DNA from 4 places in the Mesorhizobium bavaricum genome. Region 4 is predicted to be linked to each of the others. Evidence: riboswitches for the same ligand, from Rfam matches in the RefSeq annotation. Region 4 holds a riboswitch; each other region holds the start of a gene.
The links. Region 4 has a riboswitch for cobalamin ahead of AC1RZR_RS18445 (CbtB domain-containing protein). Riboswitches for the same ligand answer to the same signal wherever they lie in the genome.
Positions count from the first base shown of each region.

Region 1: linked by a shared signal. The riboswitch ahead of AC1RZR_RS03125 (aromatic ring-hydroxylating oxygenase subunit alpha) and the one ahead of AC1RZR_RS18445 (CbtB domain-containing protein) in region 4 are both predicted to bind cobalamin.
Region 2: linked by a shared signal. The riboswitch ahead of bluB (5,6-dimethylbenzimidazole synthase) and the one ahead of AC1RZR_RS18445 (CbtB domain-containing protein) in region 4 are both predicted to bind cobalamin.
Region 3: linked by a shared signal. The riboswitch ahead of AC1RZR_RS25895 (DUF1636 family protein) and the one ahead of AC1RZR_RS18445 (CbtB domain-containing protein) in region 4 are both predicted to bind cobalamin.

Region 1 covers NZ_CM165566.1:656,499-658,691, forward strand. Annotated here, with positions in the region: gene AC1RZR_RS03115 (DUF680 domain-containing protein) at 1-43, opposite strand, end outside; gene AC1RZR_RS03120 (DUF680 domain-containing protein) at 113-310, opposite strand; cobalamin riboswitch at 816-1,016, shown strand; gene AC1RZR_RS03125 (aromatic ring-hydroxylating oxygenase subunit alpha) at 1,131-2,193, shown strand, end outside.
Region 2 covers NZ_CM165566.1:5,749,990-5,752,182, forward strand. Annotated here, with positions in the region: gene AC1RZR_RS28145 (exodeoxyribonuclease VII small subunit) at 1-13, opposite strand, end outside; gene AC1RZR_RS28150 (histone deacetylase family protein) at 17-943, opposite strand; cobalamin riboswitch at 1,065-1,244, shown strand; partial or broken gene bluB (5,6-dimethylbenzimidazole synthase) at 1,305-1,922, shown strand; gene AC1RZR_RS28160 (hypothetical protein) at 2,045-2,193, opposite strand, start outside.
Region 3 covers NZ_CM165566.1:5,285,713-5,287,905, reverse strand. Annotated here, with positions in the region: gene AC1RZR_RS25900 (nucleoside hydrolase) at 1-387, opposite strand, end outside; cobalamin riboswitch at 671-878, shown strand; gene AC1RZR_RS25895 (DUF1636 family protein) at 888-1,373, shown strand; gene AC1RZR_RS25890 (ABC transporter ATP-binding protein) at 1,370-2,158, shown strand.
Region 4 covers NZ_CM165566.1:3,764,064-3,766,256, forward strand. Annotated here, with positions in the region: gene AC1RZR_RS18440 (aromatic ring-hydroxylating oxygenase subunit alpha) at 1-665, opposite strand, end outside; cobalamin riboswitch at 857-1,052, shown strand; gene AC1RZR_RS18445 (CbtB domain-containing protein) at 1,089-1,268, shown strand; gene AC1RZR_RS18450 (CbtA family protein) at 1,285-2,088, shown strand; gene cobU (bifunctional adenosylcobinamide kinase/adenosylcobinamide-phosphate guanylyltransferase) at 2,081-2,193, shown strand, end outside.

The sequences.
Region 1 (2,193 bases), 3.1 Mb from region 4:
AAATGGCCAGAACGGCGGCGGCAGCAATAAGGATCTTGTTCATTTTAGCTCTCCTGAATTTCTGGATTTTGCCAGGGCGGCGGGCGAGCCCGCCGCCTTCTGGGAATCGGCGTTAGTGGCCGAAGAGATTACGGTCGCTGCCCTGGACAGGCGTCTGAGCAGCCGGTTCCGACTTCTTGATCGAAGCGGTCTGCGAGCTGTCGACAGCAGTGGCTACCGGGGCGTTCGAACCATAGTGGTCGCTACCGTTAGCAAAGGCGCTGCCGGAAATGGCCAGAACGGCGGCGGCAGTGAGAATGATCTTTTTCATTTTAGGTACTCCAGTATTTTTCCCGTCCGTCTAGCGGCGTGTCTTGGGATGAAATCGCGTCGTTCGGACCGCCCCGATGTGGGAAAGCCATCCAGCCATTTCCAATCACGAAGTTGTTCCGCGTGGACCAAGAATCTGCCACTTGAAATTGTGCCAAGAGCGTCCACACCAGTTGTTTTTCTTCTTGATATCAAATAGTTATGTAAAATTGGCACCCCGATCACCAACTGTGTCGGAGGCCCAGCGTTCACACCGTCCTGCACGCACCGTCAACAGAAACGAACCGTTCGGTTCGATTTTAGAAGTTGCTAATAGTCACTTTTCGAAACCGTTAACCTTTCTTAGGCCCCGGCAAGGGGTCGGATTCGAAGAGATTGCAGCCGGCGATGGCTGCCTAGGAGATCGGATTTCGGCTCCGCAATAGCCGGCCGGAACGTTTCGCATGCGTGTCGCGCCGCATGGATACGATGTCGTTTTCATGCCGATGGCGCGCCCGCGATCGTGATTAGATCATGTCATCTCAGGTGCCGCTTCGTGACGACGAAGCGGAGAATTGGGAAGCCGGTCAGAATCCGGCGCTGCCCCCGCAACGGTGGTGGAGTTCAAGTCGCAACGGGAGACCACTGGGCAAACGCCTGGGAAGGTGTCGCGACCGTCCGCAAGGACACTCCAGAGCCCGGAAACCAGCCCGAGATATTTGAACTCGACTGATCGCGGTGGGCGGTCAAGAGGTGGATAGTGCATGTCCGGCGCTTCGCCGGCCTGCGTCCGATCCTTCCTCCATCACCACCAGTTCAGTCCTTGGCTATGAGGACAGGACATGGACGCGCGCAACGATATGCTGAGGCTGCTGCAGGGCCGCAGGAACGGCTTCTCGCTCGAGCAGCCTTTTTACACCGATCCCGACTATTTCAAGCTCGACATGGAGCTGATCTGGTATCGCGACTGGCTGTTCATCGGCCATGATTGCGAGCTGCCCAAGCCGGGCAGCTACATTACCGCGCAGATCGGCGATTATCCGGTCGTCCTTGTCCGCGACCAGAAGGGCAATATCAACGCCTTTCACAATTCCTGCCGCCATCGCGGCAGCCGAGTCTGCAATTCAGACAAGGGCACGGCGGCAAAGCTGGTCTGCCCCTATCACCAGTGGACCTATGAGCTGGACGGAAGGCTGTTGTTTGCCCGGCAGATGGCGGACGGGTTCGACAAGAGCCAGTTCGGCCTGAAGCCCATCGCCTGTGAAAGTGTCGGCGGCTACATCTTCATCTGCCTGGGCAAGGAGCCGGCGGATTTCGCACCGATGCGGGCTATGATCGAGCCCTACCTTTTGCCGCACCGGCTGCGCGAGGCCAAGGTGGCGTTCGAGTCGACCATTGTCGAGAAGGGCAACTGGAAGCTGGTCTGGGAAAACAACCGCGAGTGCTACCATTGCGCCGGCAATCACCCGGAGCTTTGCAAAACTTTCCCAGAGGCACCGACGGTGACCGGCGTGCAGGGGGCCGACAGCGACCCGGAAATGCTTGCGCACTGGGCGAAATGCGAAGCGGCCGGCCTGCCGAGCAAATTCCGCATCGATGCGGCCGGACAGTACCGCGCCACCCGCGCGCCGCTGCTGCGCGACGCCGTCAGCTACACCATGAACGGCAAGCGGGCGGTGAAGAAGAACCTCTCCGACACCGTCTCCGCCGACCGGATCGGCACCTTGATGCACTATCACTATCCGACGACATGGAACCACATCCTCATCGACCACGCGGTGACGTTTCGCGTGCTGCCGATCAGCGCCACGGAAACGGCGGTGACGACCAAATGGCTCGTCCACAAGGATGCGGTCGAAGGCGTCGACTACGATCTCGCCGAACTCACCCATGTCTGGACCGAGA
Region 2 (2,193 bases), 2.0 Mb from region 4:
TCTCACCAGCCATCATTCATCCTTTCATCAGTCGCCCGACATGGGCGGCGACCGAAAATGCCAGTCCCTGCAGATCGTAGCCACCCTCGAGCAAGCTGACGAGCCGGTTGCCGCTGTGGCGCGTGGCGCGCTGCATCAACTGGCCGGTCGCCCAGTCAAAATCGTCCTCGGTCAGGTTGATCTCGGCCAATGGATCTCGGTGATGAGCGTCGAACCCGGCCGAAATGATGATCAGGTCCGGCGCGAAATTGTCGAGCGCCGGCAGGACCCGCGACAGGAAGGCGTCGCGGAAAACCTCGCTGCCGGTCTGCGGCGCCAACGGTGCGTTGACGATGTTGCCGGCGCCGGTTTCGCTCTTTGCCCCGGTGCCGGGATAGAGCGGCATCTGGTGCGTCGAGCAATAGAGCACCGTCGGATCGTCCCAGAAAATATCCTGCGTGCCGTTGCCGTGATGCACGTCCCAGTCGACGACGGCAACGCGCTCGACGCCATGTTTCCTCTGTGCATGGCGCGCCGCAATCGCCGCCGTGTTGAAGAGACAGAAGCCCATGGCCGTGGTCTTTTCGGCATGGTGGCCGGGCGGCCGCGCGGCGACGAAGACATTGTCGGCGCGGCCTGTGAAAACGTCGTCCACGGCAGCGTTGGCAGCACCAATCGCCGTGATCGCCGCTTGCCAACTCTTCGGGCTGGCGGTGGTGTCGGCGTCGATGCGGGCAATGCCCGTGTCGGGAATGGATGCGCGGACGCGGGCGACGAAATCGGCGGGATGCGCGTAGAGGATGGTGGCCTCGTCGCCCTCCGGCGCCTGGACGCGATCGAGCGTGGCAAAAGCCTCGTCGTCGAGCACACGCTCGATGGCGCGCAAGCGGTCGGGCCGCTCGGGATGGCCGGGCGGCGTGATGTGCTCGAGGAAGATCGGATGGCTGTAGAGACGGGTGGTCATCGCCCTAATCTAGTGACCCGGATCGACAAAGGCCATGCGCAGGCGGTTGATGACTGGGGAAAATCACGCCTGCGTCCATTGGTGTCGCTACGGGCATTGGCGTCGCCAGTGCTTCGGCGTAAGGTCGCCGCCACTGCCTGGTGCTCGCCGCAAGCGAGAGAATCGGGAACACGGTTGAATTCCGTGGCGTGCCCAACGCTGTGAGGGGGACCGCGCCGGTAAATGCCACTGTCGATGACGGGAAGGCACCGGACGCGGGTTGATCCCGAGCCAGAAGACCGGCCTGGCAGGTATCGTCGTCCGCATGGTCAGGCGGATGACATCTACTGCAATCGCAAGGGGACACGCGATGCCGGAACACATGACCGCTCCAGTTGGCGACGGATTTGACCAAAGTGCACGCAACGCGGTTTACCGCGCCATGTTCACGCGGCGCGATGTCCGCAGCCATTTCCTGCCCACCGCGCTCGAAGATGATGTGCTGGCGCGGCTGCTGCTTGCGGCCCATCACGCCCCATCGGTCGGCTTCATGCAGCCATGGAACTTCATCGTCATTCGCGACACCGAGCGACGGCAGAAGGTGCGCGACCTGTTCCTGGCGGCGCGCGAACAGGAGTTGCCAGCCATCGCGGAAGAGCGACAGGCGCTCTACCGCAAGCTCAAGCTGGAAGGCATCTGCGAAAGCGCGCTCAACATCTGCATCACCTGCGACCGCCAGCGCTCGAAGGGTTCGCCGCTGGGGCGCTGGCACAATCCGGAGATGGACCTCTACAGCACGGTTTGCGCGGTGCAGAACTTCTGGCTGGCGGCGCGCGCCGAAGGTGTTGGTGTCGGCTGGGTCAGCATCATCGAGGCGCAAGCGTTGAAAGACCTGCTGTCAATTCCAGAGCATGTGACCCCGGTCGCCTATCTCTGCGTCGGCCGCGTCTCGGAGTTCGCGCCAAAACCGGACCTTGAAACGCACGGCTGGGGACGCCGCCTGCCGTTGCCGGAGCTGATCATGAGCGAGATTTTTTCCGGGCAAGGCGAAGCGCCGCTCAAATCGACCGTAACGCGCCTCAACGCTGTCGGCGCCGCACCGGCGACGGCGACCGCCGCTGATCAGCCTGTCGCGCCGGCCGTGCCCCAGCGCGAGCCACCGAAGGAGGCCAGCGCCTTGTCCTTGAGTTCCCTGAATTTCGACGACGCTTCGGCCAGCCGGGCGTCCCACTCGGGATCGGGCACCTGGCCCTCGATGGTCCTGAAATAGA
Region 3 (2,193 bases), 1.5 Mb from region 4:
GATGTTTGTGTAGGGACCGACCGGCACCAGAGTGATCGTCTTCGGCTCATGCGCCATGACGGTGTCGATGATGAAGTCGACGGCGTGCCGCCTATCGAGCTCGAACGAGGCGGGCGGCAGTACGGGGCCGTCGAGCCCGGTCTCGCCGTGGATCTCGACAGCCAGCACCTGATCGATGAGGAGCGGGCCGGGAGAGCCCTTCGCCACCGGTACCTTGATGCCATAGGCGGTGCATACGGAAAGCGCATTGCGCGTGGTGTTCTCGACATTGTGGTTGCCCGAAACCGTGGTGATACCGAGGAGATCGATCTTCGGATTGCCTGCCGCCAGCAGGATGGCGATAGCGTCATCATGCCCTGGGTCGCAGTCCAGGATGATCTTTTCCATATGGCACCTCCTCTGTCGGCCGAGCCTGCCGCGACTACAGACTGCCGCCGCTTGCGCCGTCAAGGTTCTCGCCCTCGGCAACCGTAGTGCCAACTCGCTCGGCCCCACGGCCACCTTCTACCTCCGGCGGCGAGCCCATTTCGAGCAGCTGCCACTGCCGCCGCCGTGTTGCGCGACAAGTGGAGTTGACATCGTCGCGGAATATCGCTTCAAACGTAATGTTATTACATTTGAATGGAGCCGCGACGTCGCAAAAAACCGTTGCGATGCGATCGATGGAAATCTACGCTGGCCCGGTGATGGTCCCCTGGCCGCAAGGCAAGGGGTGAAAAGGGAACACGGTGAGATCCCCAAAGGGTCGAGGCCGTGGCTGCCCCCGCAACTGTAAGCGGCGAGCAAAATCCGTAAATGCCACTGGCCGGCAAGGCTGGGAAGGCAGGATGGCGCAACGACCCGCGAGCCAGGAGACCTGCCATCAGCATGAGTTGACCGGACGGGGTGTGCCGGGAGGAGACGTGGACGTCGGTCTTGTCGGCCGATTCGCCAACATCCTTCCGTCGCCAATCGAGAAAGACGGAAAGTTGGACGGCGCCACAGATCGTATTCACCGCATTATTGTCTGCACGCTTTGCCGCGACGTCCCGACAGGGATCAGGTCGGGTGAAAATTTGTGCTCCGATTTGCGTTCCCGGCTCTCGGCCCACCATGAACCCGCCGTGGCGCATGGCTTCACGGTCGAGGGCGTGGCTTGCATGGCCGGCTGTGCAAGGCCCTTGACGGTAGCCTTCCAGGCATCGGGCAAGGCTGCCTATCTCTTCGGCTCCATCGATGCGCAGGCCGATGTCGTCGATCTCGTGCGATTCGCCAAGCTCTATGCCTCGCTCGCCGATGGCTGGTGCAATTCGGGACAGCGCCCGGCGGGGTTGGCCGGCAAGACGCTGGCCCGCATCCCGGGCCCGGGCAATCCGGCGGGAAACAGCCGATGACAGCGCCGGTTCTCGAAGCGCGTGACCTCAGTGCCATGGCGAATGGCCGGGATCTGGTCCATGCGGTCAGCCTGTCGGTGGCCGCGAGCGATCGCCTCGCCATCATCGGCCCCAACGGCGCCGGCAAGACGACGCTGCTGCGCATGCTGTCGGGCATGCTGCGGCCAAGTTCCGGCGAGGTGAAGCTTGGCGGGCGCCGGCTGGACAGGATTTCGGCCGCCGAGCGGGCACTGCATATCGCCGTGGTCGGCCAGACCGACCAGCCCGATCCGCGGCTGGCGGTGATCGACTATGTCGAGCTTGGCCGGGTTCCGCACGCCGGGCTGAGGCGCAGGAGCGACGAACGCGACATTGTCGTCGACGCGCTGCGCCGGACCGGCCTGCTGCCGCTGCTTGGCCGCACCATCGGCTCGCTGTCGGGGGGCGAGCGCCAGCGCGCCCAGCTGGCGCGCGCCATCGCGCAGGAGCCAAAAATTCTGTTCCTCGACGAGCCCACCAACCACCTCGACCCGCGCGCCCGTGGCGAACTGCTCGAACTCGTGGCCGGCTTCGGCATGACGGTGATCGCGGTGCTGCACGATCTGGCCCTGGTGGCCCCCTTCGCCACCAGGGTCGCGGTGATGAACAATGCCCGCCTGCAAGCGTTCGCCGCGCCGCGCGAAGCGCTGACCCAACAGCTGATCCGCGAGATTTTCGGCGTCGACGTCTTTCGTCTGCGCCATCCGACCGAAGACCGCGAACTGACGGTGTTCGAGGTGCCGAACCGCGCCGCGCCGCCATCCTGATCGAAGCCGTTCCGCCCAATCCCTGTTCAACAAAG
Region 4 (2,193 bases):
GGCACCAGCCGCGACAGATCCTTGTGGACGCCCGGACAATGCAGGCACTCGTTGAAGTTTTCCCAAAAGATCTTCCAGTTGCAGTTCATCACCTTGCGCAACGCATGGCCGGTCACCAGCGGTTCCAGCGGCCAGTTGGCGAGACTGCCGGACGCCGGATCGAAGGATGATTCCGCCGAGCCGGCGGCGTCTTCGGCGAGATTGACGAAGACAAAACCGCGCCACACCGACAGTGCCACGCGATAAAGCGGGTGATCGGCCTTGTCGAAACCGTCCGGCAGCGATTTCGACGGAACGCGCACGAGATCGCCGCGCAGCGAATAGGACCAGGCATGATAGGGGCAGGTGATCAGCCGCGCCTTCAGCCGGCCTTCGCTCTCCTGGCAAAGCTGCGAACCGCGATGGCGGCAAGTGTTGTGGAAGGCGCGCAGTTCGCCGGTCTCGTCACGCAGCACGACGATTTCCTGCGTGCCGACGCGAAAGGTGCGGAAGCAAAGCGGCTGCGCAAGGTCTGCCTCGCGGCAGACGAGCAGCCAGCTTCTGTACCAAATGGCGTCGAGGTCGCGCTGATAGCTGCCCGTATCCCAATAGGCCGATGATGGCAGCGTCGGTTCGGCCCGGGTCAAGCCGTTGTAGGGATCGCGGTCGCTGGCAATGGGCTGCATGGCTGGCTTCCTCTAGAGTTGCTAGCCGACACCCGGCCACGGGAATTGTCAATTGTTGGGCCGGTGCCCGATTTGTGCACTTTCGGCGACAATGCATTCTTGCATCATGCATGTCGTGATCCCAAAACCGCTCCGCACTTTCGGCGACATGCATTGTCGGAATTTGGTTTGCCGGTCGCGGCGATTTTCCCTATAGTCGCGCTGTCGTCGGTTCCGTTTGGAGCCAAGAGGGAATGCGGTGCGGGCGAATGTCTTGCCCAATGCCGTGGCTGCCCCCGCAACTGTGTGCGATAGTCCTCTCCATATGCCACTGAAGGTTTTCTTCGGGAAGGTGGGGAAGGGCGCTGATCCGCGAGCCAGGAGACCTGCCGGCGACAGGAAACTGACTTCTATGCCCTCGGGTGGAGGGCGAAAGGACAAGACATGACTACCGCTTCCGTCTCCCTCGGCGCCTCCGTCTCCTCGCAGTCGCGCTTCATGCAGCTTGCGCTCGTGGCGCTGCTTGGCATCTTCGTGGTCGGTTTTGTCGGCTTCTCGCATATCGATGCGGTCCACAATGCGGCTCACGACTATCGCCATTCGATGGCGTTTCCCTGCCACTGACGAGGAATTTGACATCATGAACCTGTTTCGCAACGTCGTGTTCATCGCGGCGATCGCAGGGCTCGTGGCTGGCGTCGTTCTCGCCTGCATGCAGGCCTTTGCCACCGTGCCGCTGATCCTCAAGGCGGAAGTCTACGAGCAGGCCGGCGGCGGCCATCACCATGACCATGCCGCTCCGGCCGCAACGGATACCAATGCCATGAGCACAGCCGCCCCGGCGGGGAACGCCATGAGCTCTGCCGCCCCGGCGCCGGCGGAAGCAGTCGCTCCGGCAGCGGAAGACGAAGGCTGGGCACCGGCCGACGGTTTCGAGCGTTTCGCCTTCAGCGTGGTTGCCAATATCGTCACTGGCATCGGTTTCGCACTGATCCTGGTCGCGGTTTCCGAATTCGCCGGCGGCATCCGCAACTGGCGCCAGGGGGTGTTCTGGGGCCTGGCCGGCTTTGCCGTGTTCACGCTGGCGCCCGGCCTCGGCCTGCCGCCGGAATTGCCGGCGATGCCGGCTGCCGATCTCACGCAGCGCCAGATCTGGTGGTGGGCAACCGTGGCGGCGACCGCGGCGGGTATCGGCCTGATCGCGTTCCGCAAGTCGCTGCCGCTTGTGATCCTGGCCGTGTTGCTGATCATTGCGCCGCATATTGTCGGCGCACCGCAGCCCGACAGTTTCGAGACCCCGATCCCGGAGGGTCTGCATCATCAGTTTGTGGTGGCGGTGACGGTGACCAATCTGGTGTTCTGGCTGGTTCTCGGCGCGGTCGTCGGCGTGGTGCGCGGCCGCTTCACCGGTACCGCGACCAGCCTGCGCGACAGCTTTGCCTGATCGCAGCAAGCTGACCTTCATCATCGGTGGTGCGCGCTCCGGCAAGAGCGCGCATGCCGAAACCCTGGCGACGACCTTGCCGCCGCCGTGGGCCTATATCGCCAC